One region of the Pseudomonas sp. St386 genome, then DNA from elsewhere that is predicted to be linked to it. Evidence: predicted binding sites of a transcription regulator. Region 1 holds the regulator's gene; the other holds the start of a gene.
The links. The regulator sigma-54, encoded in region 1, starts transcription at its own class of promoters, with help from an activator protein. The targets are predictions, from matches to a motif close to ANTGGCATNNANNTTGCTNT.
Positions count from the first base shown of each region.

Region 2: glnA (type I glutamate--ammonia ligase) is a predicted target of sigma-54. The motif match lies at 6,867-6,886, and genes of this name have one in related genera.

Region 1 is NZ_AP021900.1:1,122,771-1,137,995, forward strand. Features, by position in the region: gene KI235_RS04815 (hypothetical protein) at 1-202, shown strand, start outside; gene KI235_RS04820 (superoxide dismutase) at 205-828, shown strand; gene KI235_RS04825 (ZIP family metal transporter) at 848-1,738, shown strand; gene KI235_RS04830 (HPr family phosphocarrier protein) at 1,921-2,196, opposite strand; gene rapZ (RNase adapter RapZ) at 2,212-3,069, opposite strand; gene ptsN (PTS IIA-like nitrogen regulatory protein PtsN) at 3,072-3,536, opposite strand; gene raiA (ribosome-associated translation inhibitor RaiA) at 3,549-3,857, opposite strand; gene KI235_RS04850 (RNA polymerase factor sigma-54) at 3,934-5,427, opposite strand; gene lptB (LPS export ABC transporter ATP-binding protein) at 5,592-6,317, opposite strand; gene lptA (lipopolysaccharide transport periplasmic protein LptA) at 6,317-6,865, opposite strand; gene lptC (LPS export ABC transporter periplasmic protein LptC) at 6,852-7,421, opposite strand; gene KI235_RS04870 (HAD family hydrolase) at 7,429-7,953, opposite strand; gene KI235_RS04875 (KpsF/GutQ family sugar-phosphate isomerase) at 7,954-8,928, opposite strand; gene KI235_RS04880 (ATP-binding cassette domain-containing protein) at 9,203-10,012, shown strand; gene mlaE (lipid asymmetry maintenance ABC transporter permease subunit MlaE) at 10,012-10,809, shown strand; gene mlaD (outer membrane lipid asymmetry maintenance protein MlaD) at 10,809-11,276, shown strand; gene KI235_RS04895 (ABC transporter substrate-binding protein) at 11,288-11,941, shown strand; gene KI235_RS04900 (STAS domain-containing protein) at 11,950-12,255, shown strand; gene KI235_RS04905 (BolA family protein) at 12,371-12,610, shown strand; gene murA (UDP-N-acetylglucosamine 1-carboxyvinyltransferase) at 12,633-13,898, shown strand; gene hisG (ATP phosphoribosyltransferase) at 14,142-14,777, shown strand; gene hisD (histidinol dehydrogenase) at 14,901-15,225, shown strand, end outside.
Region 2 is NZ_AP021900.1:436,262-451,486, forward strand. Features, by position in the region: gene KI235_RS01940 (hypothetical protein) at 1-42, shown strand, start outside; gene ntrC (nitrogen regulation protein NR(I)) at 584-2,020, opposite strand; gene glnL (nitrogen regulation protein NR(II)) at 2,017-3,102, opposite strand; gene KI235_RS01955 (DUF4124 domain-containing protein) at 3,356-3,979, opposite strand; gene KI235_RS01960 (DUF4124 domain-containing protein) at 3,976-4,491, opposite strand; gene KI235_RS01965 (chorismate mutase) at 4,681-5,244, opposite strand; gene glnA (type I glutamate--ammonia ligase) at 5,366-6,772, opposite strand; gene thiI (tRNA uracil 4-sulfurtransferase ThiI) at 7,101-8,555, shown strand; gene typA (translational GTPase TypA) at 8,694-10,514, shown strand; gene KI235_RS01985 (YkgJ family cysteine cluster protein) at 10,721-11,158, opposite strand; gene KI235_RS01990 (hypothetical protein) at 11,165-11,305, opposite strand; gene KI235_RS01995 (glycogen/starch/alpha-glucan phosphorylase) at 11,412-13,862, shown strand; gene KI235_RS02000 (DUF2339 domain-containing protein) at 14,181-15,225, shown strand, end outside.

The sequences.
Region 1 (15,225 bases):
ACGGTTGTTGCAGACGATGCAGGACGAACGCCTGGCACCGGCCCTGCGCACCGCCGCACTGCGTCAGAGCCACAAGACCTATGTCGAACTGCTGAGTTTCATCAGCGAGCACGGTGAATACCCACGGACCCAACGCCTGCTGCACTGCAATGCCGCTACGCCCCGGCAGCGCAATGCCCCTCTTCATCATGGAGCTCATTGAACATGGCTTTTACCTTGCCTGCATTGCCCTACGCCTACGACGCCCTGGAACCGCACATCGATGCGCAAACCATGGAGATCCACTACACCAAGCATCACCAGACCTACATCAATAACCTCAACGCAGCGGTGGACGGCACCGAGTACGCCGGGTGGCCTGTCGAAAAACTGGTGTCCAGTGTCGAGCAGTTGCCGGCAAGCCTGCAAGCCGCAGTGATCAACCAGGGCGGTGGTCATGCCAACCATTCGCTGTTCTGGGAAGTGATGACGCCCCGGGGCGGCGGCCAGCCCGATGGCGCACTGGCGGCGGCGATCGAAGCGCAACTGGGCGGTATCGAGGGTTTCAGGGAAGCCTTCACCAAAGCGGCGCTGACCCGTTTCGGCAGCGGTTGGGCCTGGTTGAGCGTGACCCCGCAAAAGACCCTGGTGGTGGAAAGCAGCGGCAACCAGGACAGCCCGCTGATGAAGGGCAACACACCGATTCTTGGCCTGGATGTCTGGGAGCACGCCTATTACCTGCGCTACCAGAACCGTCGTCCGGAATACATCAGCGCCTTCTACAACGTGATCAACTGGCCTGAGGTCGCCCGGCGCTACCAGGCTGCGCTGGCTTCGAGCCCTTCCTGAAAGCAACCCAAGGCTGACTATGGATACTCAAACACTGGCGATTGGAAGCGGACGGATGTTCCGCTATGCCTTGGGGTCGTTGTTGCTGCTGGCCGGAATGACATTGTTGGCTGCCCAGGGCCTGGCATGGCTGGACTTGGAGCCCAGGTTGTTGCGCGCGCTCGAGGGTGGCGGGCTCTGCGCCTTGGGCACCGCGCTGGGGGCCGTGCCGGTGTTGGTCATCCGGCGCATGCCCCAGGCCGTCAGCGATTCGCTGCTGGGATTCGGTGCCGGGGTGATGCTCGCGGCCACGGCATTTTCGCTGATCGTGCCGGGCATTGCTGCGGCCGAGCAGTTGGGACTGACGCCTTGGGCCGCCAGCGGCCTTATCAGTTTCGGCATTCTATCGGGCGCGTTCGGGCTGTATCTAGTGGACCGCAAAGTCTGCGCCTGTCCCGAAAGGCTGGTCGCTGCGCCAGGCCGGCCGATCATTGCGCCGCGGATCTGGCTGTTCGTGTTTGCCATCATCGCCCACAACATTCCCGAAGGCATGGCGGTGGGGGTGTCGGCGGGCGGCGGCATGCCGGATGCCGACAGCCTGGCGATGGGCATCGCCTTGCAGGATGTACCCGAAGGGCTGGTGATCGCGCTGGTGCTGGCTGCGGCGGGGATGTCGCGGGCCAGGGCGTTCCTGATTGGCGCGGCGTCAGGGTTGGTCGAGCCCGTGTTCGCGCTGCTGTGCGCCTGGTTGGTGAGTCTGGCCGAGATGCTCTTGCCCCTGGGGCTCGCGTTGGCGGCCGGGGCGATGTTGCTGGTGGTGACTCACGAGGTTATTCCCGAATCCCGTCGCAATGGTCACGAGAAACTGGCGAGCCTGGGCCTGTTGGTGGGGTTTTGTCTGATGATGGTGCTGGATACGGCGTTGGCGTGACAAACGGCAGGCATCTAGGGTGATGTGATTTATCTGTGGCGAGGGAATCTGTGGGAGCAAAGCTTGCTCGCGATCCAGGCACCTCGGTTTTCTGAGTTACCGAGTCGCCTTCATCGCGAGCAAGCTTTGCTCCCACAAATGAATTCCCTTGCCACAATAAATCCGCCTTGGGATTTGGTCGGTTATTCGCCTTCGTCGAAGTATCTGTTGATCAGATCCACCAGGGCATCCATCGCCTCCTGTGCCTGTTCACCTTCGGTGTGCAGGTGGATCTTGGTGCCCTTGCCAGCGGCGAGCATCATCATCGCCATGATGCTTTTACCGTCGACCGCAGTCTCGGGTGTGCGGCCAACCCTGATGGTGGTGTCCTTGAACTGGCCTGCGACTCCGACGAACTTGGCCGACGCTCGGGCATGCAAACCCAGCTTGTTGATGATTTCAATTTCCTGAGCAGGCATCGCGATGTGAATCCTTTAGCTGAGGTCGCGGTGGCGAACCTGGACGTTCTTCAGGGATTGTTGCAGGAGTTGACCCAGGCGTTCGGTCAGGTAGACGGAGCGGTGATGGCCGCCGGTACAACCGATGGCGATCGTGACATAGGCGCGGTTGCTCGCGGCAAAGCGGGGCAGCCATTTGAGCAGGTAGCTGGAGATGTCCTGGTACATTTCTTCGACATCCGGCTGGGCGGCCAGGTAGTCGATCACCGGTTGGTCGAGCCCGGACTGCGCGCGCAATTCCGGCTTCCAATAAGGATTGGGCAGGCAACGCACGTCGAACACCAGGTCGGCATCGACGGGCATGCCACGCTTGAAACCGAACGACTCCACCAGGAACGCCGTGCCCGGCTCGGGTTGGTTGAGCAGGCGCAGCTTGATCGTGTCACGCAACTGATACAGGTTCAGGTGCGTGGTGTTGACCTTCAGGTCCGCCAGGTCGGCAATCGGCCCCAGTAGCTGGCTTTCATCCTCGATGGCTTCGGCCAGCGAACGGTTGGCGTTGCTCAGTGGGTGGCGCCGGCGGGTTTCGGAAAAACGCTTGAGCAGTGTCTCTTCATCGGCATCCAGGTACAGCACGTCACACTGGATATGCCGGCTGCGCACTTCCTCGAGCAGTTCAGGAAAACGCGACAGGTGGCTTGGCAGGTTGCGCGCATCGATGGACACCGCCACCAGCGGCTGCGCCAGCTCGGTGTGGATCAGGGCGCGCTCGGCCAGTTCCGGCAGCAGGCCGGCGGGCAAATTGTCGATGCAATAGTAGCCGCTGTCCTCAAGCACGTTGAGGGCCGTGCTTTTACCGGAGCCGGAGCGGCCACTGACAATGATCATGCGCATTTTTAATGACCGTTCTGCTCGTCCAGGACAACCTGGTACAAAGCTTCGTTACTCGGTGCGCTGCGCAGTTTTTCGCGCACTTCCTTGCGGTCCAGCATGCTGGCAATCTGGCGCAGCAGCTCAAGGTGCGCATCGGTCGCCGCTTCCGGTACCAGCAATACAAACAGCAGGTCGACCGGGGCACCGTCGATGGCGTCGAAATCTATAGCGGTTTCAAGGTGCAACAGCGCGCTGATCGGCGCGGCACAACCCTTGAGACGGCAGTGGGGAATGGCGATGCCGTTGCCAAAACCGGTGGAACCGAGTTTTTCACGGGCAACCAATGCCTCGAAGACGTCCTGCATTTCCAGATCCGGTACCTCGCGGTGGATCAGGTTGGCAATGTGTTCGAGGGCTTTCTTCTTACTGCCGCCCGGCGCGTTCACCTGGGAACGGCCGGGGGTCAGGATGGTTTCTAGTCGGATCATGGATTGGGGGGGTTAACGACCGGTTGCGCCCTGGAGGAGGCTCTGGGTCTTTTCCTTATGCTTTTTGAGTTGGCGATCCAGCTTGTCGGTCAGCAGGTCAATCGCGGCATACATGTCTGTGTGCTCTGCGTTGGCAACCACTTCTCCGCCGGGGATATGCAGCGTGGCTTCGATTTTCTGCAGCAGCTTCTCGACGTTCATCGTGACTTGCACGTTGGTGATCTTGTCGAAATGCCTTTCCAATCGGTCGAGTTTTTCGCCGATGTAGGTGCGCAGGGGTTCGGTCACTTCCAGTTGGTGTCCACTGATGTTGACTTGCATACAGCTTCTCCTTCGTTGCCAGTGCATAAAGCGGCAGGCAGAAATGCCTGCCACTGGAACGCTGTGGCGTGGCCTGTTACATCAACCGCTTGCGTTCGCTCGAAGGCGCGATCCCGAGGGATTCGCGGTATTTGGCGACGGTACGGCGGGCCACCTGAATGCCTTGTGCCTCCAGTAAACCAGCGATCTTGCTGTCACTCAACGGCTTTTTCTGATTTTCCGCAGCTACCAGTTTTTTGATGATCGCGCGGATGGCCGTGGACGAGCATTCGCCGCCTTCGGAGGTGCTGACGTGGCTGGAGAAAAAGTATTTCAATTCATAGATACCCCGAGGGGTATGCATGAATTTCTGGGTGGTTACCCGGGAAATCGTCGACTCGTGCATGCCCACTGCCTCGGCAATGTCATGCAGGACCAACGGTTTCATCGCTTCATCGCCGTACTCCAGGAAGCCGCGCTGATGCTCGACGATCTGGGTGGCAACTTTCATCAGGGTTTCGTTGCGGCTTTGCAGGCTCTTGATGAACCAGCGCGCTTCCTGCAACTGGTTGCGCATGAAGGTGTTGTCGGCGCTGGTGTCGGCACGCTTCACAAAGCCGGCGTACTGGGCGTTGACCCGCAGCTTGGGCACCGACTCCTGGTTGAGCTCCACCAGCCAGCGATCATTGTGCTTGCGCACGATCACGTCGGGGACCACGTATTCGGGCTCGGTGGATTCGATCTGCGAGCCGGGGCGCGGGTTGAGGCTCTGCACCAGTTCGATGACCTGGCGCAGCTCATCTTCCTTGAGCTTCATGCGACGCATCAGTTGGCTGTAGTCGCGGCCGCCCAACAGGTCGATGTAATCGGTGACCAGTCGCTTGGCCTCGGCCAGCCATGGTGTCTTGGCGGACAACTGGCGCAGTTGCAGCAACAGGCACTCGCCCAGGTTGCGGGCACCGATGCCGGCCGGTTCGAACTGCTGGATGCGATGCAGGACGGCTTCGATCTCGTCCAGCTCGATGTCGAGCTCGGGGTCGAAGGCTTCCAGGATTTCTTCGAGGGTCTCGTCCAGGTAGCCCTGGTTGTTGATGCAGTCGATCAGGGTCACGGCGATCAGGCGATCGGTGTCGGACATCGGCGCCAGGTTCAACTGCCACAGCAGGTGGCTTTGCAGGCTTTCGCCAGCAGAGGTACGGGTGGTGAAGTCCCACTCGTCGTCATCGCTGCTCGGCAGGCTGCTGGCGCTGGTCTGGTAGACGTCTTCCCAGGCCGTGTCCACGGGTAGTTCGTTGGGGATGCGTTCGTTCCATTCGCCATCCTCGAGGTTGTCCACCGTCGGGGCGGTTTCCTGGTAGGCCGGTTCCGGGATTTCGGTGTTGGTCTTCTGCTCGACGTTGTCGGCCAGCGGATCGGTGTTGTCGAAGTCGTCGCCTTCTTCCTGGCGTTCGAGCATTGGATTGGACTCCAGGGCCTCCTGGATTTCCTGTTGCAGGTCCAGGGTCGACAATTGGAGCAGGCGGATGGCCTGTTGCAGCTGCGGTGTCATCGTCAGCTGCTGGCCCATTCTCAAGACTAGCGATGGTTTCATGGCAGGGGCTTAACACCTTATTAGCCGGCGCACATGCGCCATCCACTACAGGGCGCCGAGGCGCCAAACTTAAGCAAATTATATGCCTGAAACTGAAGTGTTTGCCTAGAGCGTCGCCATAATAAAATTAAACGACGCTCGGACAATTCGCCAGACACTTGTGCTTACAGGCGGAACTCATGGCCCAGATACACTTCCTTGACCAGGTCATTGGCCAGGATGGCTGCGGAGTCGCCTTCGGCGATCAGCTGGCCGTCGTTGACAATGTAGGCGGTTTCACAGATATCCAGCGTCTCGCGCACGTTGTGGTCGGTGATCAGCACGCCGATCCCCTTGGCCTTGAGGTGATGGATGATCTGCTTGATGTCGCCTACCGAGATCGGGTCCACGCCGGCGAACGGTTCGTCGAGCAGGATGAACTTCGGTGCGGTGGCCAGGGCGCGGGCGATTTCCACGCGACGCCGCTCGCCACCGGACAGGCTCATGCCCAGGTTGTCGCGAATGTGGCTGATGTGGAATTCCTGCAGCAGGCTTTCCAGTTCCTGGCGACGACCGGCCTTGTCGAGTTCCTTGCGGGTCTCGAGGATCGCCATGATGTTGTCGGCAACCGACAGTTTGCGGAAGATCGACGCTTCTTGCGGCAAATAGCCGATACCTGCCTTCGCCCGGCCGTGCATTGGCTGGTGGCTGACGTCCACGTCGTCGATCAGTACGCGACCCTGATCGGCCTGGACCAGGCCGACGATCATGTAGAAGCAGGTGGTCTTGCCCGCGCCGTTGGGGCCGAGCAGGCCGACGATCTGGCCGCTGTCGATGGACAGGCTGACATCACGCACGACTTGACGGCTCTTGTAGCTCTTGGCCAGGTGCTGAGCTTTCAGAGTTGCCATTACTGGGCCTTCTGCTCGTCGGTTTTCTTTTTCGGTTGGATCACCATGTCGATCCGCGGACGCGACTCGGTCACCTTGCTGCCGGTGGCGCGACCGGCGCTGGCCAGCTTCTTGACTGTGTCGTAGACGATTTTTTCGCCTTGGGTGACGTTGTTGTCCTTGTCGACGACCTTGGCGCGGTCGATCAGGACCACGCGATCCTGGGCGGCGTGGTACTGGATGGTTACCCCGTAGCCCTGCACTGGCTTGGTATCGCCTGCGGTTTGCAGTTGCTCGAAATAGGCCAGGTTGCCCACCGAAGTCACCACGTCGATGTCGCCGGACGGGGTGCGGGTGATGGTCACGGTATTGCCGGTGACCTTCATCGAGCCCTGGGTGATGATCACGTCGCCTTTATAGGTGGCGACGCCATTCTTGTCGTCGAGCTGGGCATCGTCGGCCTGGATGCGAATAGGCTGGTTGCGGTCGTCGGGAAGAGCCCAGGCGCTCGCGCTTCCCAGTGCTGCGCCCAGACTGAGCAAAATAGGGAGGGTTTTAGCGAGCTTCATACTGTCCTCTTACGTTCGATAGCAGGTGTATCCTGCTTTCCTTCAAATACGCTTTCATTCCCGTGCCGGTCGATACACCCCCGGCGCCGTCGATTCTAACGGGTTGCTCGGTCTGCGCATATTCTTGCTGTGGGAACACGGTCATGCGCGTGCTGGTGATGATGGTCGTACGGTTTTTTTCGTCGGTTCGGGCGACGCGCACCGAGTCGATCAGTTCCACTTCGGTACCGCCGGAATTGACTTCGGCGTGCTCGCTCTGCACATGCCACGGAAACTCGGTGCCGCGGAACATGTTCAGGTCGGGCTTCGTAACCAACGTAATGTCAGTGGCTTTTACGTGGTCGACCTTGTCGGACGTCATCTCGTATTGCACCTTGCCGTCGGGCAGGTACTGCAGGGTATGCGTGTTGGTCGCGTACCAGTCGATCTTTTCCTCGACCTGGGCCGCAGGCTGGTCGAGAAACCGTTCGGGGCTGATGTTCCAGTAGCCCACCGCAGCAAAAATCGCCGCGATACAGCCGAACACCACGATGGTGCGAATCTTCTTGCTCAGCATAAATGGCTCACAGGTACGCGGCGTTGGCCGCTTCGAGGCGGCCCTGGGCGCGCAGGATCAGTTCACAGAATTCGCGGGCCGCACCTTCGCCGCCTCGCGCCGTGGTGACGCCGTGGGCGTGCTCGCGGACGAAACTGGCCGCGTTGGCGACCGCCATGCCCAGGCCGACCCGGCGAATCACCGGCAGGTCTGGCAGGTCGTCACCGAGGTAGGCCACCTGTTCATAGTTTAGGTTGAGTTGACCCAGAAGCTCGTCCAGCACCACCAGCTTGTCTTCGCGCCCCTGGTAAAGGTGCGGGATGCCGAGGTTCTTCGCGCGCCGCTCGACCACCGGGGTCTTGCGGCCGCTGATGATAGCGGTCTGCACGCCGGCGGCCATCAACATCTTGATGCCTTGGCCGTCGAGGGTGTTGAACGTCTTGAACTCGCTGCCGTCTTCGAGGAAGTACAGGCGGCCGTCGGTCAGCACGCCGTCCACGTCGAAAACCGCCAGCTTGATGGCTTGGCCGCGTTGCAACAGGTCTGTGTTCATTTACATGACTCCCGCACGCAGAAGATCGTGCATGTTCAGGGCGCCCACCGGACGGTCTTCGTCGTCGACGACCACCAGGGCGCTGATCTTGTGGTCTTCCATGATTTTCAGGGCCTCGGCGGCGAGCATCTCGGCGCGGGCGGTCTTGCCGTGGGGCGTCATGACTTGCTCGATGGTCGCACTGTGGATGTCGATGGTGCGGTCCAGGGTGCGGCGCAGATCGCCGTCGGTGAAGATTCCGGCGAGCTTGCCGTCGACCTCCAGGACCACCGTCATGCCCAGCCCCTTGCGGGTCATTTCCATGAGCGCGTCCTTGAGCAGCGTGCCGCGCAGCACTTGTGGCAACTCCTGGCCAGCGTGCATCACGTTTTCGACTTTCAGCAGCAGGCGACGGCCGAGGGCGCCACCGGGATGGGAAAAGGCGAAATCTTCCGCGGTGAAGCCCCGGGCTTCCAGCAGCGCCACGGCCAGGGCGTCGCCCATGACCAGGGCCGCGGTGGTGGAGGAGGTCGGTGCCAGGTTCAGCGGGCAGGCTTCGTGTTCGACATGAACATTGAGGTTCACTTCGGCGGCCTTGGCCAGCGGCGAGTCCGGGTTGCCGGTCATGCTGATCAACTGGATGCCCAGGCGCTTGATCAGCGGCAGCAGCGTGATGATCTCATTGGTGGAGCCGGAGTTGGACAGGGCCAGGATGACGTCGTCCCGGGTGATCATGCCCATGTCCCCGTGGCTGGCTTCGGCCGGATGGACAAAAAAGGCCGTGGTGCCGGTGCTGGCGAGGGTGGCGGCGATCTTGTTGCCGATGTGCCCGGACTTGCCCATGCCGACCACGACCACGCGGCCTTTGCTGGCCAGAATCATCTCGCAGGCGCGTACGAAATCAGCGTCGATATGGGGCAGCAAGCCTTGCACGGCTTCGAGCTCGAGGCGGATGGTACGTTGTGCCGATTGAATCAGGTCGCTGGATTGGCTCATGTCAGAAATCGTATAGCCCGATGAAAAGGCGGCGATTATAGCGGCAATGAACAATTCCCTCACGTAAGTTCGTCATGCTTTGTTCGAGGGGCCGCAAGGTTCGACATAAAATGTGGCTTTTTACCTTAAACCAGGCTTAACAGGCGGGGCGTTGGCCTTGGGCGCTTGGCTGTTGCAGTGATATAGTTCGCCGCCGGTTCGTGTGCCCGGCGGTACCGGCGCTTGTCGGCTGCCCTGGGCATTCGAATGTGAGGCTGCATCGCAAGGAGTTTAGATGAGTGCCGACAACGCCTACGCGGTCGAGCTGAAGGGACTGTCCTTCAAGCGAGGGACGCGCAGCATTTTCAATGACATCGATATTCGCATTCCGCGCGGCAAGGTCACCGGCATCATGGGGCCTTCCGGGTGTGGCAAGACCACGCTGCTGCGGCTGATCGGGGCACAATTGCGCCCCAGCGCCGGCGAAGTCTGGGTCAATGGTCAGAACCTTCCCGAGTTGTCTCGCAGCGACCTGTTCGATGCGCGCAAGCACATGGGTGTGCTGTTCCAGAGTGGCGCGCTGTTTACCGATCTCGATGTATTCGAGAACGTGGCGTTCCCGCTGCGGGTCCATACCGAGCTGCCGGAAGAGATGATTCGCGACATCGTCCTGCTAAAGTTGCAGGCCGTTGGGCTGCGGGGCGCCCTCGACCTGATGCCCGACGAGCTGTCCGGCGGCATGAAGCGTCGGGTCGCGTTGGCGCGGGCTATTGCCCTCGATCCGAAGATCCTCATGTACGACGAGCCCTTCGTCGGCCAGGACCCGATCGCCATGGGCGTGCTCGTGCGCCTGATCCGCCTGCTCAACGATGCGCTGGGCATCACCAGCATCGTGGTCTCCCACGACCTGGCCGAAACCGCGAGCATTGCCGACTACATCTATGTGGTTGGCGATAGCCAGGTGCTGGGGCAGGGCACGCCCCAGGAACTGGCGGATTCGGACAATCCGCGCATCCGCCAATTCATGAAGGGTGATCCGGACGGGCCGGTGGCGTTCCATTTTCCGGCCACGGATTACCGTACCGATCTGCTGGGGAAGCGCTGATGCGCAAGAAATCACTATTGGAAAGAGTTCGCCTGTTCGGCCGTTCCGGCATCGATGTGGTGGCGGTACTGGGCCGTTCCTCGCTGTTCCTGATGCACGCCTTGCTCGGTCGCAACTCGACGGGCGGCGGTTTCGGCCTGCTGGTCAAGCAGTTGCACTCGGTGGGCGTGATGTCCCTGGTGATCATCGTGGTCTCCGGGATCTTCATCGGCATGGTCCTGGCGCTGCAAGGTTTCAACATCTTGTCCAGCTACGGTTCGGAGCAGGCGGTCGGGCAGATGGTTGCGCTGACGCTGCTGCGTGAGCTCGGCCCGGTGGTCACGGCGCTGCTGTTCGCCGGGCGTGCCGGTTCGGCGTTGACCGCCGAAATCGGCAACATGAAGTCCACCGAACAATTGTCCAGCCTGGAAATGATCGGCGTCGACCCACTCAAATACATCATTGCCCCGCGCCTGTGGGCCGGTTTCATTTCCCTGCCGGTGCTGGCGATCATTTTCAGCGTCGTGGGGATCTGGGGCGGCTCGTGGGTGGCGGTAGACTGGCTGGGGGTCTATGAAGGTTCCTACTGGTCGAACATGCAAAACAGCGTCGACTTCCTCGACGATGTCCTCAATGGCGTGATCAAAAGTGCCGTATTCGCTTTCGTCGTGACCTGGATCGCCGTGTTTCAAGGCTATGACTGTGAGCCCACGTCAGAGGGGATCAGCCGTGCCACAACCAAGACCGTGGTGTACGCCTCGCTGGCGGTCCTGGGCCTTGACTTTATTCTGACCGCCTTGATGTTTGGAGATTTCTGATGCAAAACCGCACCCTGGAAATCGGTGTCGGCCTTTTCTTGCTGGCTGGCATCCTGGCTTTGCTGCTGCTGGCCCTGCGGGTCAGTGGGCTGGCGCCGACGGCAAGCACCGATACTTATAAACTTTATGCAAACTTTGACAATATCGCCGGTTTGACGGTCAGAGCCAAAGTGACCATGGCCGGTGTCACCATCGGCAAGGTCACGGCAATCGATCTGAATCGCGAGGATTTCACCGGTCGGGTGACGCTGCAGTTGGAAAAGCGCGTGGATAACCTGCCGACTGATTCCACTGCATCTATCCTCACGGCTGGGCTGCTGGGTGAGAAATACATTGGCATCAGCGTGGGTGGGGAAGATACCGTGCTCAAGGACGGTGGCGTTATCCACGACACGCAATCATCCCTGGTGCTCGAGGACCTGATCGGTAAATTCCTGCTCAATACCGTTAGCAAAGACGCCAAATGAGGAGCTTTTGAATGATCTCTATCTTGCGACGTGGCTTGTTGGTGCTGCTCGCCGCGCTGCCGTTGATGGCTAACGCCGTGGCTGCGCCTTCGGCCCATGACATCATCCAGGACACGACGACCCGGCTGTTGGCGGACCTTTCCGCCAACAAAGAGAAATACAAGCAGGACCCGAGCGCGTTCTATGACGCGCTGAACGGCATCGTCGGCCCCGTGGTGGACGCCGACGGCATCTCCAAGAGCATCATGACCGTCAAGTACTCGCGCAAGGCCAGCCCGGCGCAGATGACCCGGTTCCAGGAGAACTTCAAGCGCAGCCTGATGCAGTTCTATGGCAACGCCTTGCTTGAATACAACAACCAGGGCATCACCGTTTCGCCGGCCAAGGACGAAAGCGGCACCCGCACCAGCGTCGACATGCAGGTCAAAGGCAACAACGGCGCGATCTACCCTGTCTCCTACACACTCGAGAAAATCAACGACGAGTGGAAGGTGCGCAACGTGATCATCAATGGCATCAACATCGGCAAGCTGTTCCGCGATCAGTTCGCCGACGCGATGCAGCGCAATGGCAACGACCTGGACAAGACCATCAACGGTTGGGCCGGTGAGGTCGCCAAGGCCAAGGAAGTGGCCGAAGATGCCAAAGAGAAGCAGGCACAATGATCGAGTCGGTGAGTGAGTCCGCCGTTCGTCTGGGTGAGGCTGGCGTGCTAATGCTCAGTGGCGTGCTGGATTACCGCACCGGCCCGGCCCTGCGCAAGGAGGGCCAGGCGCTGATCAAGTCCGTCAGTGCCGCCGAGGTGGTCATTGACTGCTCGGCGGTGCAGAAGTCCAGCAGCGTCGGCCTGTCGCTGCTGCTGTGCTTCATGCGGGACGCCAAGGCAGCCGGCAAAACGTGGAGCATCCGTGGGATGCCCGAAGATATGCGCGAAATAGCCCAGGTCAGCGAGCTGACCGAGTTGTTGGCGCACCCCTGAGCCACATTGTTGGAAAAGTCCCCCCGTCAGAGTCCTGCTTCGCGGGGTTCGCAGGCGCGGGGCTTTTTTGTATGATGTGCGACCCGCGCGCACAGGGCGCCGATTGAGGTTGAGCATGCAGGCTGTAGAAGTGAAGAGCTTCCTAGAAGGAAAGCTGCCTGGTACGCAGGTGGAAGTTGAAGGCGAAGGCTGCAACTTCCAGTTGAACGTGATCAGCGATGAACTGGCGACGTTGAGCCCAGTGAAGCGTCAGCAGAGCATCTATGCCCATTTGAACCCATGGATCGCCGATGGCAGCATCCACGCGGTCACGATGAAATTTTTCAGCCGCGCGGCCTGGGCCGAGCGCACCTGAGCCCAAGGGCCTCGAGATTCTTATGGATAAACTGATTATTACCGGCGGCGTTCGTCTTGATGGCGAAATCCGTATTTCCGGGGCAAAGAACTCCGCCCTGCCGATCCTTGCCGCGACCCTGCTGTGCGATGGCCCGGTGACCGTGGCCAACCTGCCGCACCTGCACGACATCACCACGATGATCGAGCTGTTCGGCCGCATGGGCATTGAGCCGGTGATCGACGAGAAGCTCAGCGTCGAAATCGATCCACGCACCATCAAGACCCTGGTCGCCCCGTACGAGCTGGTGAAGACCATGCGTGCGTCGATCCTGGTATTGGGTCCGATGGTCGCCCGTTTCGGTGAAGCCGAAGTCGCCTTGCCTGGCGGTTGCGCCATTGGCTCGCGTCCGGTGGACCTGCACATTCGCGGCCTGGAAGCCATGGGCGCGGTAATCGACGTCGAAGGCGGCTACATCAAGGCCAAGGCGCCGGAAGGCGGCTTGCGCGGCGCGCACTTCTTCTTCGATACCGTCAGCGTGACCGGCACCGAGAACATCATGATGGCCGCCGCACTGGCCAAGGGTCGCAGCGTGCTGCAAAACGCCGCGCGCGAGCCTGAAGTGGTCGACCTGGCGAACTTCCTGATCGCCATGGGCGCCAAGATCAGCGGCGCTGGCACCGACACCATCACCATCGATGGCGTCGAGCGCCTGCATTCGGCCACCTACAAAGTGATGCCGGACCGGATCGAAACCGGCACCTACCTGGTGGCCGCTGCGGTCACCGGTGGCCGCGTCAAGGTCAAGGATACCGATCCGACCATCCTTGAAGCCGTCCTGGAGAAACTCAAGGAAGCCGGTGCCGAAGTCACCTGCGGCGAAGACTGGATCGAAGTGAATATGCACGGCAAGCGGCCAAAAGCCGTCAACGTGCGGACCGCTCCGTACCCGGCGTTCCCGACCGACATGCAGGCGCAGTTCATCTCCCTCAACGCCATTGCCGAAGGCACGGGCGCTGTGATCGAGACGATCTTCGAAAACCGTTTCATGCACGTCTACGAACTGCACCGCATGGGCGCCAAGATCCAGGTCGAAGGCAACACGGCCATTGTCACCGGCACCGAGAAGCTCAAGGGCGCGCCAGTGATGGCCACCGACCTGCGGGCCTCGGCCAGCCTGGTCATTTCGGCCCTGGTTGCCGAAGGCGATACCCTGATCGATCGCATCTACCACATCGACCGTGGCTATGAGTGCATCGAAGAAAAACTGCAGATGCTCGGCGCCAAGATCCGCCGCGTACCGGGCTAATTGGAAAGTGACTGCGCGGCGATCAGGCAAGGCGAAAACAGGCGAGGAAGCGGAGTTGACTGATTGTCAATGAGCATTCCGAGCCTGTTTTCAACGCAGTATGATCGTCGCGCAGGCACTTTCCGTGGGCACAAGGATGTGTCCGTTGATTTCGTTTCAGGTCGAGGGTGTTTGCACCCTCGATGTGTGTCCGGCGCCGCTTGCGACCGGGCATGAGTACCTTGATAAGGACTGACGTTTCCCATGTTGACCATCGCACTGTCCAAGGGCCGCATCCTTGACGACACCCTGCCGCTTCTGGCTGAAGCGGGCATCGTGCCGACCGAGAATCCGGACAAGAGCCGCAAGCTGATCATCCCCACGACCCAGGCCGACGTGCGCTTGCTGATCGTGCGTGCCACCGATGTGCCGACCTACGTGGAACATGGCGCCGCCGACCTGGGCGTTGCCGGCAAGGACGTGCTGATGGAATACGGCGGCCAGGGCCTGTACGAGCCCCTGGACCTGCAGATCGCCCGCTGCAAGCTGATGACCGCTGGTAAAGTTGGCGCGCCGGAGCCCAAGGGGCGTTTGCGCGTGGCGACCAAGTTCGTCAATATTGCCAAGCGTTATTACGCCGAGCAGGGCCGTCAGGTCGATATCATCAAGTTGTACGGTTCGATGGAGCTGGCGCCGCTGATCGGCCTGGCGGACAAGATCATCGACGTGGTCGACACCGGCAACACCCTGCGGGCAAATGGCCTGGAACCCCAGGATTTCATCGCCGACATCACCTCCCGGCTGATCGTCAACAAGGCTTCGATGAAAATGCAGCACGCCCGTATCCAGGCTCTGATCGATACCCTGCGCAAGGCAGTGGAATCGCGACACCGCGGCTGATTCACCTGCGCGACCTTGAGTCGCGCCCGTCTATCCGTGTCATAGCCAATTTTCTCAGGTGCCCACGCGAATGGACTGGTAGCTTAGGGCGCCTGAGCATTTGCCATTAATGAGGCCCTCGCTATGACCGCTCCCACTTCGATTCGCCGACTCAATGCTGCCGACCCGGATTTCGCACATCATCTGGATCATCTGCTGAGCTGGGAAAGCGTGTCTGACGACTCGGTCAATCAGCGGGTGCTGGACATCATCAAGGCTGTGCGCGAGCGTGGCGATGCTGCCCTGGTGGAATTCACCCAGAAGTTCGACGGCCTGCAAGTGGCGTCCATGGCCGACCTGATCCTGCCGCGCGAGCGACTGGAACTGGCCCTGACCCGGATCACCGTGCCCCAGCGCGAAGCCTTGGAAAAGGCCGCGTCCCGAGTGCGCGACTATCACGAAAGGCAGA
Region 2 (15,225 bases), 690 kb from region 1:
GATGACCGCTGGCGGCTGGAGGTCCGTCTCCAGGAGCAATAAAAGAGGGAATCCCCGGCCTGCCTGTACCAAGGTCCCCAAAACGGGAGGGCTTACCGCGAAGGTCCAGCCCTGGTGTAAAGAAGGGAAACCTTGACCTGCCTGTATCAAGGCCCCCAAAACAGTGGGCTCGATGAGCCCGGTATAAAAGAGGGGAATCCCCGGCCTGCCTGTACCAAGGTCCCCGAAACTGGGTAGTGATTGAGTTATTGCAGGGGGCGTGCCAGTTTTGAATGGCTTGTCACAAAAACACTGCTGGCGATGCTGAAAGCCCCGTATTCCGGGGCTTTTGTTTTTGTTTGTGCGGTTTTTTTCGAACTGGATCGATTGGTTTTGGCTCGTTGTGCATGCGCAATTGCGGTTCGCAGTGCATTGATGCGGTGCACACAGTCCTTTAAAAAGCATCGTCGGATCGCCGCCCGGAGCAAGCTCGCTCCCACAGGGGATCTGCGGTGAACACAAATTTTGTGCCTGATGCAGAACCATTGTGGGAGCGAGCTTGCTCGCGATTGGCCTTCAAGATCAGCGAAGGGTTAAAGGCCGATCAGCCCTCATCCCCGTCATCATCATCCCCACCGTCGACCTTCATCCCCAATTCCTTGATCTTGCGGGTCAAGGTATTACGGCCCCAACCCAGCAGCACCGCGGCGTCGCGACGGCGGCCGGCGGTGTGCTTGAGGGCGGTTTCGATCATGATTCGCTCGAAACTCGGCACCGCGCTGTCCAGCAGGCTCGACTGGCCACGGGACAGGGCCTGGTCGGCCCACTGGCGCAGGGCTTGCTCCCAGTTGGTCACCGGAGCCGAATCCTGCGGCAGGCTCAACAGCTCTGGCGGCAGGTCGCTGATGTGCACTTCGCGACCCGAAGCCATTACCGTGATCCAGCGGCAGGTGTTCTCCAGCTGACGCACGTTGCCCGGCCACGGCAGGTTCTTGAGGTATTCCTCGGTTTCGCTCTTGAGCAGCTTGGGCTCGACCGCCAGTTCCTGGGCCGCGCGGCTGAGGAAGTGCCTGGCCAGGGTCGGGATGTCTTCGCGACGGTCCGCCAGGCGCGGGATATGAATGCGGATCACGTTCAGGCGGTGGAACAAGTCCTCACGGAATTTGCCGGCGTGAACCAGGGTTTCCAGGTTCTGGTGGGTCGCGGCGATGATGCGCACGTCCACCTTGACCGGCGTATGCCCGCCCACCCGATAGAACTCGCCATCGGCCAGTACGCGCAGCAAGCGCGTCTGGGTGTCCGCCGGCATGTCGCCGATTTCATCGAGGAACAACGTGCCGCCGTCGGCTTGCTCGAAGCGCCCGCGCCGCAGGTTGGCCGCGCCGGTGAACGCACCTTTTTCGTGGCCGAACAGCTCGGACTCCATCAGGTCCTTGGGAATCGCAGCCATGTTCAGCGCGATGAACGGCGATGCCGCCCGTGGACTGTGACGGTGCAGGGCGTGGGCCACCAATTCTTTGCCGGTGCCCGACTCGCCGTTGATCAGCACGGTGATGTTGGAGTGGCTCAGGCGCCCGATGGCGCGAAACACTTCCTGCATCGCCGGCGCTTCACCGATGATTTCCGGGGTGCGGGCCAGGGCTGGCACCTCTTCCATGCCCTGTTGTTCCTGGGCATGTTGATTGGCGCGCTTGACCAGCGACACGGCTTCATCGACGTCGAATGGCTTGGGCAGGTATTCGAAAGCGCCGCCCTGGTAGGACGCCACGGCGCTGTCCAGGTCGGAATGGGCGGTCATGATGATCACCGGCAGCCGTGGATGCTGTTCGCGAATCCGCGCCAGCAGGTCCAGGCCGCTGGCGCCAGGCATGCGGATGTCGGAGATGATGACGTCCGGTTGCTGACGCGCCAGGCGACTCATTACTCCATCGGCGCTGTCGAAGCTCTGGGTGGTCATGCCTTCCTGTTGCAAGGCTTTTTCCAGGACCCAACGGATAGAACGGTCGTCATCGACGATCCACACGGTTTCACTACGGCTCATGTCGATGTGGCTCCTTGTTCCAGTGGCAGGAAGATCGAGAAGGTGGTGTGGCCGGGGTGGCTTTCACACTCGATCAAGCCCTGATGCTGACTGATGATGTTCTGGGTAATGGCCAGGCCCAGCCCGGTACCGTCCGGACGGCCGCTGACCATGGGAAAAAAGATGGTTTCCTGCAGCTCGGCAGGGATGCCCGGGCCGTTGTCGATGATTTCGATCTTGGTCACCAGGCGATGGCGCACATGGCCGATGGTGAACTGGCGCATGGCGCGGGTACGCAGGCTGATGCGCCCCAGGCGTAGCTCGTTCTGGCTGCTGATGGCTTGCATCGCGTTGCGCACAATGTTCAGCACGGCCTGGATCATCTGCTCGCGGTCGATCAAGACATCGGGAATGCTCGGGTCATAGTCGCGCACCAACGTGATGCAGCCTTGGCTTTCGGCTTCCACCAGGCTGCTGACGCGCTCCAGCACCTCATGGACGTTGCACATCGCCAGCGATGGCAGCTTGTTCGAGCCGAGCATGCGGTCCACCAGGTTCCGCAGGCGGTCGGCTTCTTCAATGATGACGTTGGTGTAGTCCTTGAGGTTTTCTTCCGGCAGTTCGCGGGCGAGCAACTGCGCCGCGCCACGAATCCCGCCGAGGGGGTTCTTGATCTCGTGGGCCAGGCCGCGCACCAGCATCTTGCTGGTTTCCTGCTTGGACAATTGCGCTTCTTCCTTGGTGATACGCAGCAAGCGATCACGCGGGTGGACTTCCAGCAACAGCAGGGTGGCGCCGTTGTTCAGGATTGGCGTAACCGCGTAGTCCACGGTCAGGGTCTGGCCGGTCAGCGCGGTCAGCATCGCTTCGCGCTTGGTGAACGGATGGGCCTGTTCCACCGCCTGGCGCAAGGAGTTGAGTGCTTCGGCGGACTCGGTGAACAACTCGCTGATGAACTGTCCGTGGCTGCGCTGGCCACTGACGGCCAGGAGCATCTCGGCCGCCGGGTTCATGTACTCGAGGCGCAGTTCGGCGTCGAGCAGGATGGTCGCGGTGGTGAGGTTGTCGAGCAGCAAGCGGTGTAGTGCGTCGCTAATGGTCATCAGGACCTCTTTTGGAGCGTAGCAACTTGGGACCGGTCCCAAATTGCGCGCGCGATTAATGCGCTGTTACGAGGAAAATGCAAAAACCAAACCAAGGCTCCGAAAAGAAGCGTTTAGAGCCTCAAAAGGGTGTTTTTCGCCCAGTTGCGTGGCGTTCTGCCAGCTTTTTCGGGTACTTTCGAACCAAAATGGGTTTGGAAACTGAGTAGCGTGCAATGGTTTGCACCAATATAGTGCGCCAACCTGAACGGCATCAGAAGAACGGCAGGATGCTGCTTTTTTCTTCTTCAGGCTTTTCGGCGAGGGGGCACTCGGGGCGTTGACCGTAATCGGTCGCGGCGCAGGGTTTGATGCGGCGCTTTTGCGCCAGGGACATGCGTTGCATATGGAAGGGCTGGTTGGCGGTGCGTTCGACGATGCGGTCCTGCTCATCGAGGATTTCTACCGCCAGTTGATGGGTGCCTCGATCGATGTTGCTCAAGGCAAACACCGGGCTCGGCCCCGGCGCGCCTGTTGGCTGGCCGTCGAGCAACAGGCGATAGCGGTGGCCTTTTTTCAGGCCGGGTTCGCTGGTGACGCTGACGATCAGTTCGCCTGCGGTGCTGCGTATCGTCGCGTCCGGCTCAGGTATCAACAGCCGGAGCATTTCGTAATGAAACAGGGGCTCGGGCCGGGCTTCGGGCATGGGCGCCGAGGTTGTGCCCGGGGGCGGCGTCGGCATCCGGTTGCCGGGTGGCAGTTGGACTTTCTTCGCATTGCCGGGGCGCGGCTGATCGGTGAAGACGCGATTACCCTGGGCATCGATGTAGGTGTAGACCTGCGCCACCCCAGGCAGCGCCGCCAGCGCCAGGCTAAGCGCGAGCAGCCAGCGGATCATGGCTGGTGCACCCGCTGCACGGTGAACGTGACGGTCTTGCTTTGTTGCACGAGGGTGTCCCCGTCGATGACTTGAACCGCCAGGCTGTGCTCGCCCCGATCGATGTTCACCAATTGCAGGCGTGGCACGTTGGACGGCTGGCCGTAGGGTTGGCCGTCCAGCAATAGCTGGAACAGATGCGGGCTCTGCAGGCGCGGTTGCGCTCGGACGCCAACGGTGAAGGTGCCATTGTTGGCGCGCAGGGCCTCGTCGGTGGGGATGTCCGTCAGTACCAATGTTTCGTAGGCATTGCGCGGCTCGTCGCTGTTGGCGGGGGCTGGCGGTGTGTTCGGGCTGGCTGGGGATTGGCGTTCGATACTGTTGAGCGGCGGCAACTCCACCGTCTGGGCTGGTACGCCTTGGGGCGGCTGGTTGCTGTAGGCGGTGTTGCCGTCGGCGTCGGTGTACTTGTAGATCTGCGCGGCGGCGGGCAGTGCCAACAACAACAGGATGATTGGAAAACCACGACCCATGGAAAATCGACCGAAAACTAAAAGTGATGGGTTGCAGCATAGGTCAGGGAGGGTGATTGACCCAAGTTGTTGCACATAACCCCTGTGGGAGCGAGCTTGCTCGCGAAGGGGCCGGCTCAGCCAACATCTCAGTGACTGACATACCGCTATCGCGAGCAAGCTCGCTCCCACAAGGGGAGGTGGGGTGCCTCAGGATTTTGTGGAGATACACAGCTCTCCGGTCGCTCGGATCAGGGCGAGGCGGTGCACCGGGTGCTGCTTGTTGTGGTGGGTGGCTCGGGCCAGCCATTGCGGGCACTGCGGGTCGGTGCGGTAGGGGGCGAAATCGGCCAGTTGTTGCAGCAGGCGTTTTTGCAGTCGATCGAGTTGCGGGCGGATCTGTCCCACCAGGTCCGGGCGTGGGAGGTCCGGGGCCTTGCCTTCCAGGGCCCAGTCGGACAGGTTGATGTACTGCACCATTTTGTTGGCTTCTATCTGGGCGGCGAAAAACGCTTCCACGGTTTCGCCACTCAGCTTGTAGGCCGGTGCCTGGGCAACGGCGGCAGCAATGACTTCACGCTCGCGCTGACGGTCTTCTACCGGTTTATGGCTGTCCCATTTGCTCAACGCCACTTGATCGCCAAGGGCCAGGCGTTCGCCAATGGCGTTAAGCAACGGGGCAAGGGCCTCAGGGGCGGGAGCCGAGGCGGCTTCGGCGGTGGAGGCCAGCAGTGCGGCAGACAGGGCAAGGCAGAGCTTGAAGCGCAAAGTCATGGGCAATCTCGTCTTCTATGGGGGAGCGACGAGGCATCATGCACGTAACCTGCGCCCATAAAAAAGGCCTCCCGAAGGAGGCCTCTCTTTATTCACGCCGTGCGTGGCGGCGTTTACTGGATCAGCAGCTGTAGTACAGCTCGTATTCCAGTGGGTGTACAAAGGTGCGAACCTTGATTTCTTCTTCGCTTTTCAGTGCGATGTAAGCGTCGATGAAGTCATCGCTGAATACGCCGCCCTTGGTCAGGAAGGCACGGCCCTTGTCCAGCTCTTCCAGGGCTTCTTTCAGGCTGCCACACACCTGTGGGATTTCCTTGGCCTCTTCAGGCGGCAGGTCATACAGGTTTTTGTCAGCGGCATCGCCAGGGTGGATCTTGTTCTGGATACCGTCCAGACCGGCCATCATCAGTGCAGCGAAGGCCAGGTACGGGTTGGCAGCCGGATCCGGGAAGCGTGCTTCGATACGGCGGGCTTTAGGGCTGTTCACGTAAGGAATACGGATCGAGGCGGAACGGTTGCGAGCCGAGTAGGCCAGCATGACCGGGGCTTCGAAGCCTGGTACCAGACGCTTGTAGGAGTTGGTCGACGGGTTGGTGAAGCCGTTCAGGGCCTTACCGTGCTTGATGATACCGCCGATGAAGTACAGGGCGGTGTCCGACAGGCCGGCATAGCCTTCGCCTGCGAAGGTGTTCTTGCCGTCTTTGGAGATCGACATGTGAACGTGCATGCCCGAACCGTTGTCGCCGTACAGTGGCTTCGGCATGAAGGTCGCGGTGCGACCGTAGGCGTCGGCAACGTTGTGTACGCAGTACTTCAGGGTCTGGACTTCGTCAGCCTTCTTGACCAGCGTGTTGAACTTCACGCCGATTTCGTTCTGGCCGGCAGTTGCCACTTCGTGGTGGTGAACTTCGACGGTCTGGCCCATCTCTTCCAGTGCGTTGCACATGGAGGTACGGATCTCGTGGTCGTGGTCGAACGGTGGAACCGGGAAGTAGCCGCCCTTGATGCCTGGACGGTGGCCTTTGTTGCCGCCTTCCACGTCCTGGTCGGACATCCACGAACCTTGTTCGGAGAAGATCTTGAACATGGAGCCGGAGATATCGGACTTGAATTTGACCGAGTCGAAGATGAAGAACTCAGGCTCAGGACCGAAGAAAGCGGTATCACCGATACCGGTGGACTTCAGGTATTCCTCGGCGCGGTGGGCGATGGCGCGTGGGTCGCGGTCATAGCCTTGCATGGTCGAAGGTTCGATGATGTCGCAGACCAGGATCAGGGTCGGCTCTTCGGTGAACGGGTCCAGGACGGCAGTTTCGTCGTCCGGCATCAGGATCATGTCGGAGGCTTCGATGCCTTTCCAGCCGGAGATGGAGGAACCGTCGAACATTTTCCCGATTTCAAAGAATTCGTCGTCCAGCGCATCACGGGCCGGCATGGTCACGTGATGTTGAGTACCTTTGGTGTCAGTGAAGCGCAGATCAATCCACTTGACGTCATGATCTTTGATGAGTTGAACCGACTTCGACATATGTCCTCCGGGTGGCTTCGGGCGGGTAGTGGAGTGCCCTTAGATATGGGTGATGCCGGCGCGAATACTCTGCCATGGCAACCTGCCTCACAAGGGAGCAAATTGCATGCCAGTGCCCCAGCATGGGTTTTTTGCACCAAATCCACGCTTTTAAAGGCGTAAATCAAAGATTGTCAGACAATAACGCACTGCAATGTGGCGTCGCCAATCGATAATGACCTGTTTTGGTGCATGCAAAACCATCTGCACATAAACTGGTTAAACCTTGAGCAATTTCCGCTATAATCCGCGCCCCCCTTTTTCGGCTGGCCGTTCGCGCGCTGTTTTCATGAAACTAATCGTAAAAGTCTTCCCCGAGATCACCATCAAGAGCCGCCCGGTACGGATGCGTTTCATCCGCCAGTTGGCCAAGAACATCCGTGCCGTGCTCCGAGACCTGGACCCGGCCGTGGTGGTGAATGGCGTGTGGGACAACCTCGAGCTGGAAACCCGTGTCAGCGAACCCAAGGTCCTGAAGGAAATGACCGAGCGCCTGAGCTGCATGCCGGGCATCGCGCATTTCCTGCAAGTCGATGAATACCCGCTGGGGGATTTCGATGACATCCTCGCCAAGTGCATGCTCCATTATGGTGATGCCCTGGCCGGCAAGATTTTTTCGGTGCGCTGCAAGCGTGCCGGCAAGCACCCGTTCAGTTCGATGGATGTGGAGAAGTATGTCGGCAGCCAGTTGCGTCGACAGTGCGGCGCGGCCGGTATTTCGCTGAAAGACCCGCAGATCGAAGTGCGCATCGAAATTCGCGACCAGCGGCTGTTCGTGATCCACAGCCAGCACAACAGCATCGGCGGTTATCCGCTGGGTTCGCTGGAGCAGACCCTGGTGCTGATGTCCGGCGGTTTCGACTCCACGGTGGCCGCTTACCAGATCATGCGTCGCGGCTTGATGAGCCATTTCTGCTTCTTCAACCTCGGCGGGCGTGCCCATGAACTGGGCGTGATGGAAGTGGCGCACTTCATCTGGAAGAAGTACGGCAGCTCCCAACGCGTGTTATTTGTGAGTGTGCCGTTCGAAGAAGTCCTGGGCGAGATTCTCGGCAAAGTCGATAACAGTCATATGGGCGTCATTTTGAAGCGTATGATGTTGCGCGCCGCTTCACGAATTGCCGACCGCCTGCAAATCGATGCGCTGGTGACCGGCGAGGCGATCTCCCAGGTGTCGAGCCAGACGCTGCCGAACCTGTCGGTGATCGACTGCGTGACCGAGAAACTGGTCTTGCGGCCGCTGATTGCCAGCCACAAGCAGGACATCATCGACCAGGCCAATGAAATCGGCACCGCCGAGTTTGCCCGGCACATGCCGGAATACTGCGGCGTCATCTCGGTCAATCCGAAGACGGCGGCCAAGCGCGGGCGGGTGGAACACGAAGAGAAAGAATTCGACATGGCGGTGCTCGAGCGTGCGCTCGAAAACGCCAGGCTGGTGCCAATCGATCGAGTCATCGATGAGTTGGGCCAGGACATTCAGATTGAAGAAGTCGGCGAAGCGCTGGCCGGTCAGATCATCATCGACATCCGTCACCCGGACGACGCTGAAGACGACCCGCTGAGTATCGCCGGCATCGAGGTAAAAACGATGCCGTTCTATGCCGTGAACGCGCGTTTCAAGGAACTGGACCCTACTCGCCAGTACCTGCTGTATTGCGACAAAGGCGTGATGAGTCGCCTGCATGCCCACCATTTGCTCAGTGAGGGGCATGCCAATGTGCGCGTTTATCGACCGAGCTAAGTGCCCGGGGCTGTTTGCCTGTGGCCTGCGTCACCGGCCCCCCGACGCCGCCGACAGGCTGTAACGGCCTTGTCGGACTCAACGTAAATCGCTGCCACGACCTGTCAGCACACCGAATCCTCTGATCGAGATACACAAGTGATCGAAAATCTACGCAACATCGCCATCATTGCTCACGTTGACCATGGTAAGACCACCCTGGTAGACAAACTCTTGCGTCAATCCGGCACTCTGGAGCGCAACGAGCTCAACGACGAGCGCGTGATGGACTCCAACGACCAGGAAAAAGAGCGCGGTATTACCATCCTGGCGAAAAACACCGCCATCAACTGGAATGGCTACCACATCAACATCGTGGACACCCCGGGCCACGCCGACTTCGGTGGTGAAGTAGAGCGCGTGATGTCGATGGTTGACTCCGTGCTGCTGCTGGTTGATGCCCAGGACGGCCCTATGCCGCAAACCCGCTTCGTGACCAAGAAGGCTTTCGAAGCCGGCCTGCGTCCGATCGTGGTCATCAACAAGGTTGACCGTCCAGGCGCGCGTCCGGACTGGGTTCTGGACCAGATCTTCGACCTGTTCGACAACCTGGGTGCCACCGAAGAACAGCTGGACTTCAAAGTCGTCTACGCCTCGGCCCTGAACGGCATTGCCGGTCTGGACCACACCGCCATGGCTGAAGACATGACCCCGCTGTACCAGTCGATCGTCGACGACGTACCAGCGCCGAAAGTCGACCGTGACGGCCCGTTCCAGATGCAGATCTCGGCACTGGACTACAACAGCTTCCTGGGTGTTATCGGTGTTGGCCGTATCGCCCGTGGTCGCATCAAGCCGAACACCCCGGTGGTTGCCATCGACGCCGACGGCAAGAAGCGCAACGGTCGTATCCTCAAGCTGATGGGTCACCACGGCCTGCACCGCATCGACGTTGAAGAAGCAGCTGCCGGCGACATCGTCTGCATCAGCGGCTTCGAGCAACTGTTCATCTCCGACACCCTGTGCGACCCACTGAACGTCGAAGCGATGAAGCCGTTGACCGTCGACGAGCCAACCGTTTCCATGACCTTCCAGGTCAACGACTCGCCATTCTGCGGTAAAGAAGGCAAGTTCGTGACCAGCCGTAACATCAAGGAGCGCCTGGACAAAGAGCTGCTCTACAACGTTGCCCTGCGCGTTGAAGAAGGCGACTCGGCCGACAAGTTCAAGGTCTCCGGCCGTGGTGAGCTGCACCTCTCGGTGCTGATCGAAACCATGCGTCGCGAAGGCTTCGAAATGGGTGTGGGCCGTCCTGAAGTGATCATCCGCATGGTTGATGGCGTCAAGCACGAACCGTACGAAAACGTGACCATCGACCTGCCGGAAGAATCCCAGGGCGCGATCATGGAGCAAATGGGCCTGCGTAAGGGCGACCTGACCAACATGGTTCCGGATGGCAAGGGCCGTGTACGCCTTGAGTACAACATCCCGGCTCGTGGCCTGATCGGTTTCCGTAACGAGTTCCTGACCCTGACCTCCGGTGGCGGCATCCTGACTTCGATCTTCGATCGTTACGACGTGATGAAGTCCGGCGACATGTCCGGCCGTCAGAACGGTGTCCTGGTATCGGTTGCGACCGGCAAGGCACTGACCTACTCGCTGGAAACCCTGCAAGCGCGCGGCAAGCTGTTCGTCGAGCACGGCCAGGATATCTACGAAGGTCAAATCGTTGGCTTGAACAGCCGCGACAACGACCTGGGCGTGAACCCAACCAAAGGCAAGAAGCTCGACAACATGCGTGCTTCGGGCAAGGACGAAACCATCGCCCTGGTTCCGCCGGTCAAGTTCACCCTGGAGCAAGCGCTGGAGTTCGTGCAGGAAGACGAACTGTGTGAAGTGACGCCTAAGTCGATTCGCCTGCGTAAGAAAATCCTTGGCGAAAGCGAGCGTACCCGCGCTGCCAAGAAAAGCGGCAACTGAGTTTCGACTTAGTTAGCAGCTAAAAAAACGCCCCCGGTCGTGAGATCGGGGGCGTTTTTTTATGCCTGGGGTTTGTGTGTCGCTTGTCAGGGCCCTATCGCGAGCAAGCTCGCTCCCACAGTGGATCTTCAGTGGATACAGACCTCGTGTGGGAGCGAGCTTGCTCGCGATAACGGTGGTTCAGACACAGCTGAACCATCAGTCGATCAGAATTTGTCCAACGTCCGTGGATTACGCTCGCGCTCCACTTCCTTGGGCTTGTAGGCGCAATACCCCGGCCGTGGTCCAACCCGCGGATGGTTGCGGCAGGTGTCCGGGCGTTTCTCGTAAATGGTGCACAACCGGCTCTTGCGGTCCAGATAAAGGCAATCGTTGTTGCTCATGCGCTGGAGCGTGAAGATTTCCGACTTCTGGTTGTAGCGCTCGACGATCCCTTCCTTTTGCAGGCGCTTGGCGATGTTCTTCGGCGGGTCGCCCAGTTCGAACTCATCGACGATGCCGATGCGGATCAGGTCCTTGATCTTGACCTCCACCGGCAGCGTGCAGCAGCTCGACACACAGGAACCGCACATCGGGGCGGAGTACTTGGCCCAGGTATCGAGTCGGTCGATCTCCGCGGCGGCGATCAGGTTGGGCTTCATCATCACGGTTTACCAGCATGCATCAGGGCGCGCGATCATACCGGGACTGGTGAAATTTTGAACGACCATCCGCCAGTTTTTTTTCATCCCGGCCAAACCCGCCCGGATCGGCACGGCCCCTGCATTCATTCGACCATCCGGCAATTCCATGGCGACGATTCTCCGACACTCGGGGAAATCCACCGAACCAAGAGCCTGTACCGTCTGTCAGACCGTCTAGGCTCAGACAATTCCATGCTCGTTCGAGGTCTTATCAATGACTCAAGAACCACTTGTTCGCGAAGCTGAAGTTGCCGCATTTCGCGACGCCGTGTTGACCAAACTCACTTATGCCGTTGGCAAGGACCCGGATCATGCGTTTGATCACGACTGGTTCGAAGCTATCGCCCTCGCCGCCCGCGACCACATGGTCGATCACTGGATGGACCACACGCGACAGATCTACCGCAAGGGCCAGAAGCGCGTCTATTACCTCTCCCTGGAATTCCTCATCGGTCGCTTGCTCTACGACAGCCTGAGCAACCTCGGCCTGCTGGACACGGCGCGCGAGGCGCTGACCGAACTGGGCGTGGATCTGGAGCGCATTCGTCTGCTCGAGCCGGATGCAGCATTGGGCAACGGCGGTCTTGGCCGCTTGGCCGCGTGTTTCATGGAAAGCATGTCGACCCTGGGCATCGCCGGCCATGGCTATGGCATCCGTTATGAACACGGCCTGTTCCGCCAGGCGATTGTCGATGGCTGGCAGCAGGAGCAGACCGAGCACTGGCTGGACTTCGGCAATCCGTGGGAGTTCGAGCGGCCGGAAGTGGTCTACCCGATCGGCTTTGGCGGCAGCGTCGAGACCGTCACCGATGAGGCGGGTAAAACCCGGCAAGTCTGGTCCCCGGCCGAAACCGTGCGGGCGATTGCCTATGACACGCCGGTGGTAGGCTGGCGCGGTGCCAGCGTCAATACCCTGCGCCTGTGGCGCGCCCGAGCCGTGGAAGACCTTCACCTGGAACGCTTCAATGCCGGCGACCACTTGGGTGCGGTAGCGGAAGTGGCCCGGGCCGAAAGTATTTCCCGCGTGCTGTACCCGGCCGACAGCACCGAGGCTGGCCAGGAACTGCGCCTGCGCCAGGAATACTTCTTCGTGGCCGCCTCGCTCCAAGACCTGCTGCGCCGTCATCGCAACATGCACACCTCGGTGCTGACCCTGGGCGACCATGCGGCGATCCAGCTCAACGACACTCACCCGTCCATTGCCGTGGCCGAGCTGATGCGGCAACTGGTGGACGTTTACGACGTGGCTTGGGACGCGGCCTGGCAGATCACCCAGGACACGCTGTCCTACACCAACCACACGCTGCTGCCCGAAGCCCTGGAAACCTGGCCGGTGGGGCTGATGGAGCGCATGTTGCCCCGGCACATGCAGATCATTTATCTGATCAATGCCCAGCACATCGATTCGCTACGGGCCAAGGGCGTGCACGATTTCGATGTGCTGCGCTCGGTTTCGCTGATCGAAGAGGACAACGGCCGCCGGGTGCGCATGGGTAACCTGGCGTTCCTCGGTTCCCATAGCGTCAACGGCGTGTCCGGGTTGCATACCCAACTGATGCGCAGCACGGTGTTTTCCGAGCTGCACAAGCTCTATCCGGATCGGATCAACAACAAGACCAACGGCATCACCTTCCGCCGCTGGTTGTTCCAGGCCAACTCCGAATTGACCTCGATGATGGTCGATGCCCTCGGCCCAAGCGTGCTCGACAACCCCGAGGAGCGCTTGATCGAACTGGAACCGTTTGCCGACAAGCCGGCGTTTCGCAAGCAGTTCGCCGAGCAGCGCCTGCACAGCAAGAAGGCTCTTGCTTACTTGATCCACGAGCGGCTGGGGATTGCCGTGAACCCGGCGGCGATGTTCGACGTGCAGGTCAAGCGAATCCACGAGTACAAGCGCCAGTTGCTCAACCTGATGCACACCGTGGCGCTGTACCAGGCGATCCGCGCCGAGCCGGAAGTGGACTGGGTGCCGCGGGTGAAGATCTTCGCCGGCAAGGCCGCCGCCAGTTATCACCAGGCCAAGCTCATCATCAAGCTGACCAACGACATCGCCCGGGTGGTGAACAACGACCCGACCGTACGTGGCTTGCTCAAAGTGGTGTTCCTGCCCAACTACAACGTCAGCCTGGCCGAAAGCATCATTCCGGCGGCGGACCTGTCGGAGCAGATCTCCACGGCCGGTTTCGAGGCGTCGGGCACCAGCAACATGAAGTTCGGCCTCAACGGCGCGCTGACCATCGGTACCATGGACGGCGCCAACGTGGAGATGCATGAGCGCGTCGGCGGTGAGCACATGTTCATCTTCGGCCTGACCGCCGAGCAGGTGGAGGCCCGCAAGCAAAACGGTGAGTTCAGCGCCGCGCCGGACATCGCCGCGTCCCATCGGCTCAATGATGTGCTGCAGGCGATTCGTGGCGGGGTGTTCTCGCCGGATGATCCGATGCGCTACGCCGGGCTCGTGGACTCGTTGGTGGACTACGACCGCTTCCTGGTCTGCGCCGACTTCGACTCGTACTGGAACGCCCAGGCCAAGGTCGAAGAGCGTTGGCACGACTCCAAGCAATGGTGGCGTTCGGCGGTGCTCAACACCGCGCGCATGGGCTGGTTCTCTTCGGACCGGACCATCCGCGAATACGCGACCGACATCTGGAAAGCCCTGGAGTAGCATTTGCTGTAAGAAATGTGAGCGAAGCCCAACGGCGGTTGGGCTTCGTCGATATACTAGGCGCCAGTTTCGCCGGGCTGTGTGGCCGGGCTCAGCACTGGAAGTGCCAACAATCCAATGTGGGAGCGAGCTGTGTGGGAGCAAGGCTTGCCCGCGATGAAAACGCCGCGGTCTCTTGAGGACCGCAGCGCCTGGATCGCGAGCAAGCTTTGCTCCCACACAGCTCGCTCCCACAGGGTTTGGGGGTTTCCACTAGACTGAGTCAAGCACCGCATCACCCCGGTTACGCCCGCAACGGGCCGCTTAGGGATATCGACCATGCAATGGATCTTGACGCTGTTGGGCCTGGCACTCGGCTGGGTGGTGGACGAGTCGTTTGCCGATGCGCTGATAGGCGCGCTGGTGGGGCTTGGCATCGCCCAGGCGTTTCGATTGGGGCGCCTGGGTAGCCAGGCGGCCAAGCAACAGATCTTGTTGCAAGAGGCCCAGCAGAGCTTGCTCACGTTGGAAGCCCGTCTGACGGTTCTCGAACGCGGCAAGGTGGCCGAATCGAGTGATTCGGCGCCAGCGCCCGAGGTTGTCGTGCCCCAGGCTGCGAAGCCCGAGACGCGCACCGAGCCAGAGCTTGTCTGGGAATTGCCGCCAGACCTCGAACCCGTTCCCGCGATGGCCACCCAGGCCAGCCAACCGTTGCCCGATGACGTTTGGAAACCCGCGCCAACCACTTCCAGTCGGCGTGCCGAGCGCGACTTCGCGCCGCTGCCCCTGGAGCCGATGCCCTTGGAACCGAGGGTTTCGAAACCCGCGGCCCCCCGTGGCCCGAATCTGTTCGACCGCGCCGTGATTGGCGCGCGCAACTGGCTGTTCGGCGGCAACACGGTGCTGCGGGTCGGCGTGGTGCTGTTGTTTCTCGGCCTGGCGTTTTTGCTGCGCTATGCCACCGAAGGCATGGTGGTGCCGATCGAGTTGCGTTACGCCGGCGTCGCGGCCAGCGCGTTGGGCCTGTTGGGCCTGGGCTGGTGGTTGCGCCAACGCAACAGCAACTATGCGCTTATGCTCCAGGGCACCGGGATCGCGGTGCTGTACCTGACAGTGTTCGCGGCCATGCGCCTGCATCCGTTGCTCGACTCCAAGGCGGCCCTGGGCTTGCTGGTCGCGGTGACGGTGTTCTCGGCAATCCTGGCGATTACCCAGAACGCCTTGGGCCTGGCCGCGGCTGCGGCGCTGGGCGGGTTTGCCGCGCCGATCCTGACCTCCACCGGCAGTGGCAATCACGTCGCGCTGTTCAGCTATTTCATCCTGCTCAACGCCGGCATCCTCGCGATTGCCTGGTTCAAGGCCTGGCGCCTGCTCAACCTGATCG